DNA from 2 places in the Shewanella baltica genome. Region 2 is predicted to be linked to the other one. Evidence: predicted binding sites of a transcription regulator. Region 2 holds the regulator's gene; the other holds the start of a gene.
What was found. Region 2 encodes sigma-54, which starts transcription at its own class of promoters, with help from an activator protein. Its sites were predicted from a motif close to GTTGGCACGNNNNTNGNNT; they were not measured.
Positions count from the first base shown of each region.

Region 1: a site for sigma-54 is predicted at 1,412-1,430, ahead of DYH48_RS05340 (flagellar hook-length control protein FliK). Genes of this name have one in related genera too.

Region 1 is NZ_UGYM01000002.1:1,183,281-1,186,456, reverse strand. It holds gene DYH48_RS05340 (flagellar hook-length control protein FliK) at 1-1,320, opposite strand, end outside; gene fliJ (flagellar export protein FliJ) at 1,579-2,025, opposite strand; gene fliI (flagellar protein export ATPase FliI) at 2,055-3,176, opposite strand, start outside.
Region 2 is NZ_UGYM01000002.1:4,035,722-4,038,897, reverse strand. It holds gene ptsN (PTS IIA-like nitrogen regulatory protein PtsN) at 1-128, opposite strand, end outside; gene hpf (ribosome hibernation promoting factor) at 131-418, opposite strand; gene DYH48_RS18090 (RNA polymerase factor sigma-54) at 447-1,925, opposite strand; gene lptB (LPS export ABC transporter ATP-binding protein) at 2,033-2,764, opposite strand; gene lptA (lipopolysaccharide transport periplasmic protein LptA) at 2,761-3,176, opposite strand, start outside.

The DNA.
Region 1 (3,176 bases), 2.9 Mb from region 2:
GTTATTGCTGGCAATAGTAACGTCATTCGCATCGTTCTCACCCAAGTTAGAGGTATCTGCCATCTTGGGACTTACCAAGTCCAATGTATCCACTATTTCATCAGCGATTATAGATGTTGCAGCCATTTCATTCTTAGTAGTCGATGGCGCTAGCGTTTCTGACTTTAAGGTTTGGCTTGCTGTATTAGGCTTCAACGCTGATTCGTCTACGTCGTCTGAGGTTGCAAGTGCCTCAGAATTAAGATCCAACCTTGCACCACGCTGTTCAGAGTTTAGACTCGCAACTTGATGCGCATATTTGTCCGTTGAAAATGATTTATCACCTTTAAGTTCAGTCACATCTGCTTCTTTCAATAACACGCTTTCTAGATTTTTTGATGATGCCTTTGCCGCGGTCTCTGCTGTATCTACAAATTCAGATAAATCCAAATTTTCAGATGTTTTACTGTTCGGCGGAATGACTTGTCCCTTTAAAAATGCAGAATGAGATTCAACGCTTTTATCCGTAGATAACTGTGACTTCAATGCATCTAAAGTGTCATCAAGTAATACTTTCTTACCCTGGATTGCTTCAACGGGTAATATCTCTGCTGATGTTCCACTGGAGGCTACTAGAGTATTTTTTTGCATTATCTCTACCGATTCTTTATCAGCAGATACTTTATTAGTGGCATCAGTCTCATTTAAAGCCCCTGTATCTAGTTGAAGTTGGCCAGTTAGCTTTTTGAGTTCAGAGGAAAAAGAAGTATCAGTGTCCAATACCTTTTGGATACTTAATAGATCGCCGTTTGAGGACTTGCTATTACTTTTCTCAGTTGCCAGGTTAACTTCACTTGACGTTAAAATATCAGCCTTACCTTGCGCTGAGCCTGAGATGTCGACAATAGGAAGCTCAGTGTTTATCGCTTTCATTGAAGCTTGTACACCCGACAGCTCAACGGTACTGAATGCATCACTTTTCAATAAAGGGGCACCAGACTCATTATTTTCCCCTTGGGAAAAGTCAGACGGCAAACTCTCTCCCTCTGATGCCATTTTCTTCATGTCATTTGCCATGCTTATTTGGGCGAAGATGAGATTTACGTCAGCGTCATCCGTTGATATGTCTTTATCTTTTACTTTATCAGTAGAGGCGATTTGCACTTTATCGTCAGTATTCGCTGCAGCCTTTTTAGGCGCGGAAATAGAAAATGAGCTAGCGGAGACTGACGCAAGTGTAGATGAAAAGTCTTCATTATTAGACTCTTGGGAAGATGTCTTAGCGGAATTGGCCGCAGAGTTGCCTGTTTTACTCAACAGGATATTGGTCATTTGTTGCATAAGTGCTCCCAAACATCACCCAGCAGAAAAGAAAATGGCTAGGTAGAAACGTCAATTAAACACTGCGGTTGCAGGGTCATGGACTAAATCAAAGCAAATAAGATGCCAAAACTTCAGTTTTTACTGCAGCATATTGAAAAGAATAAAACTCAGGGAAAGAAGTCGAACAAATGTTCTGCACCATAAGCGGCAACAGAAAACTGAACTCATACGAGTTAGTAAATGGCAAAGATACCGATCATTTAACGCACCATTACACTAACGCTGATGACGGCGATAAAACTGCTGAGAAGCAAATTCATCGGTCATTTTCTGCTCTCGTTTTTGTTCAACAACTTGGCGCTTCTTCTCTTTACTCGCTAACAGTAATTCCACTGCCTTACGTTTTTTCTGTTTTTCCAACCAATGCTGTTGTCGATATTCTTTTTGTTTTTCACCGTCGGCCACAACGCGATTTTGCTGAGTAATAGCGTCATCAATCTGACGAATAAAGCGATGAAACTGGTGATAGTGACTGGCACTAATGGCTTGGCCTTGCTGGGATTGCATTTGCTTCATGTATTCTAAGCGATAGTTATTCAGTGCACTGAGTTGATTCAGCCGCTTTTGACACTCTAACTGCGCCGACTTTAACAATAACGCCGCTTGTTCTTCGGCATCATTGGCGAGCTTTAACACTAACAACAAGGGATCGGCGTTAGCCATACTAGACCTCGATTAATTCGATGACGCCATTATTTGCACTGTGCGGCAAGTTGCCCGAGCATGACTTGGCTATCGGTAAAACTGAATGCATCACGCATGGTTTGGCGTAAAAAAGCATTCATCGCCGGCTGTAATCGTATCGCATTGTCGATTCGAGGATCGCTGCCTTGGGCATAGGCACCAATGGAAATCAAATCACGATTTTGCTGATACAAGGAATAGGTTTGTTTCACGCGGCGCATCGCTTCCAAGTGTTCATTGGAGATCACCATAGGTGCTACCCGGCTAATAGAGGCTTCGATATCAATCGCAGGATAATGCCCAGAGTCCGCAAGCGAACGTGACAAGACTATGTGACCATCAAGAATCGCCCGTGATGCATCGGCAATGGGATCCTGTTGATCATCCCCTTCCGTCAGCACAGTATAAAATGCCGTAATTGAACCTTGGCCTGGGCCACCGTTGCCGGCGCGCTCAACTAAACGCGGCAGCTTGGCAAACACTGAAGGCGGATAGCCTTTGGTGGCAGGCGGCTCACCCACAGCCAAAGCAATTTCACGCTGCGCTTGGGCGTAGCGCGTTAAACTATCCATTAATAACAATACGTTATAACCTAAATCGCGAAAGTATTCGGCAATACGAGTCGAGGTTTCACAGGCGCGCAAGCGCATCAGCGGCGAGGTATCTGCAGGGGCGGCAACAACAACAGAACGCGCTCGACCTTTGTCCCCAAGAATTTCTTCAATGAACTCTTTTACTTCACGGCCACGCTCGCCCACCAGCCCAACCACAATAATGTCGGCAGTGGTACCGCGGGTCATCATGCCTAAGAGCACACTCTTACCCACACCAGAACCGGCAAACAAGCCCATACGTTGGCCTTTACCCACAGTCAGCATGGCATTAATGGCGCGCACGCCGACGTCCAGCGGCTCGGTAATAGCACGGCGGGATAAGGGATTAATGGCAGCGCTATGTCTTGGCGCTTGTTGATCTGTCTGCAACGCACCTAAACCATCTAAAGGCACGCCGTTACCATCGAGCACGCGTCCTAACAACGACAAGCCGACATTGAGTCCAGTTTGTTCCCCTAAAGGAACCACCCGGGCACCGGGTAATACCCCACGTAATTCTTCGATAGGCATTAAATA
Region 2 (3,176 bases):
ATCTCTTGAGATGAGAGGGTCGGGTACTGGGCAGCGACTAAGTCGCTGATGAGTTCCAGTACCTTTTTCTTGCTGCCCGGAGTGGCGCAGGTAGTGCACTCCGGCCGCAGTATGGTACAAAGTTCCATTATTAGTGTTTTGTTAACTTCTCTTTGTGTTTAATAACCTGACGATCAAGCTTGTCAATCAGGGCGTCTATAGCGGCATACATGTCAGCATGCTCTGAAGTAGCAAAAACTTCACCACCGATAAGATTTATTCTCGCTTCGGCAATCTGTTGCATTTTCTCGACATTGAGCACAACGTGCACATTATTGATCTGTTCGAAATGGCGTTCAAGTTTTGAAAACTTTTCTTCTACATATGCGCGTAACGATTCGGTAATTTCGACATGGTGTCCACTCAGGTTTATTTGCATAGAAACGTCCTCCGATATCCACTGTAGGTTATAAACTTTTACGCTGATTAGAAGGCGGAATGAGCATAGCCTCTCGGTACTTCGCAATGGTTCTGCGGGCTACGTTGATCCCTTGTTCTGCCAGAAGTTGCGCCATCTTACTGTCGCTCAATGGTTTTTTCTGGTTTTCCGCTGCAACCAGTTTCTTAATGAAGGCTCTGATTGCTGTGGATGAGCACTCCCCACCATCGTCAGTACCGACGTGGCTAGAGAAGAAGTATTTTAGTTCAAAAAGTCCCTTAGGGGTATGCATGTATTTCTGTGTCGTCACTCGTGAGATGGTCGACTCATGCATTTCTACCGCTTCGGCAATATCGTTAAGCACCATAGGTTTCATGGCTTCTTCACCGTATTCAAAGAAACCTTGCTGATATTGGACGATACAGTTCGCCACCTTCAACAGGGTATCATTACGGCTCTCTAAACTCTTGATAAACCATTTAGCCTCTTGCAGATGACCACGAATAAATTGGCTATCGGCTTGGCTTTTAGTGCTGCGCGCCATCGAGGCATAATGTTGGTTTACATTGATTTTTGGCATGCAGTCAGGATTCAGCTCAACCACCCAGCGGCCATTTTTCTTCGACACTGACACATCTGGGATGACGTATTCGTCATCGTTGGGCGTAATCAATAAACCTGGGCGGGGATTGAGGGTTTGGATAAGCGCGATGCCGTCTCTTAACTCATCCTCTTTTAATTTAGTCTTACGCATCAACAATCTAAAATCGCGGGTGGCGATCAGATCTAAATGATCTTTGATCAGCATGCGGGCGTTTTCTAGGTTGGGCGTGTCAGCGGCGAAATGCGACAGTTGGATCAACAGGCACTCGCTTAAATCGCGGGCGGCAACACCAATGGGATCAAAATGTTGAATGCGCTTGAGTACGGCTTCGACTTCGTCGAGCTCGACCTCCGAATTGCCCATGGCTTCGAGGATTTCGTCAGTGCTTTGGGTGAGATAGCCTTGATCGTCGATGGCATCAATAATGGCGGTGGCAATGGCTAAATCGGTTTCAGAAAACGGCGTGAGGTTTTTTTGCCATTCTAAGTGTTCATACAAGCCTTCACTGGTCTCACCTTGGAAGGGCATATCGTCTTCACGACTGCCGCCGGGGCCAGAATTGGGTGAGGCGGTGAACACTTCATCCCATGTGGTGTCCATGGGGAGTTCGTCGGGCATGGACTCTTTCGTGAGCGACTCTGCCGTGTCTATGGTGGAGCTGTCTTTTTCTGGCGGCAGGGTGCTAGATTCACTGAAATCCGTATCGGATAGCGTTTGGTTTACAGGGTCTTTAGTGGCGTCGAATTGATCCTCTTCCAGCTCGAGAAGGGGATTAGAATCTAAGGCTTGCTGGATCTCTTGCTGCAGTTCTAATGACGACAGTTGCAACAGACGTATGGCCTGTTGTAATTGTGGCGTCATGGTTAACTGTTGACCCAGTTTGAGCTGGAGTGACGCTTTCATGTTACCGCTGATCCCTACGTTATTATTGTTGGATGAGGTCGCTTGTTATCATCTTGAGTGGAGTCCAATGTTGGCATAAATTGCCTGCATTGGCTCCGCTTGATTAACTATAGCCTGAATTGTTCACCTAAGTACACAGCCCTAACTTGCTGATTGTCTAAGATCTCTGCGGGTGTTCCTTCGGCAATCAAGTTTCCGTGACTCACGATATAGGCATGTTCACACACATCTAATGTCTCACGGACATTGTGGTCTGTGATCAACACGCCAAGGCCACGACTTTTGAGCTGTTCGATAATCTTTTTAATGTCGATAACCGAAATCGGATCGACACCAGCAAAGGGTTCATCGAGCAAAATGAACTTAGGATTTGCTGCTAACGCCCGCGCAATTTCGACACGGCGACGTTCACCGCCCGACAATGACATGCCTTGGCTGTCACGGATATGGGTGATGTGGAACTCTTCAAGCAGATGTTCTAGCTCTTCTTCCCTTTGCTCTTTTTTCAGTTCTTTACGCGTTTGCAGCACGGCCATGATGTTGTCATGGACGGTCAGTTTACGGAAGATACTGGCTTCCTGCGGCAAGTAACCTATGCCTTTGCGGGCACGCAGGTGCATAGGATCTGCGGTTAAATCATCATCGTCGATAAAGATATGGCCTTTATCGCTTTTAACCAGACCAACGACCATGTAAAAGGTTGTGGTTTTACCCGCGCCGTTCGGGCCGAGTAGGCCAACGACTTGACCGGTTTTTACCGTCAGACTAACGTCTTTAACCACTTGGCGACTCTTGTAACTCTTCGCCAGATTTTGTGCTCTTAGGGTGATTTGGGTCATTTAGAGTCCTGCTTTTTCACAGGTTTATCTGCTGGCGCGTCTGGTTTGGCATCATCTTGATAGCTTTCTGGCTGAATAATCGTTATCACGCGATCGTCACCACTGCCGGTGCTCTCAGCAATCAATTTTTGCTGGATGATGTTGTAGCGGATCAAATTACCCGTCACTTGGCTGCCCGCTTGATCTAACGAGGCTTTGCCTTTAAGTGTCAGGGTGCGGCTCGCCATATCGTAACGAATTTCTTTCGCGCTCGCCGAGGCTGGACGGCCATCGTCTAATACTTGGCTGTACGTCGCAGGGTTGCCAGTGGCCACTAAAATTTTGCTATTTTCACCTTCGGCAGAAAATGCACGCAGTTGATCTGCATGGATTTTAATCGAACCTTGGGTGACTTCAACCGGACCAAAGAAGA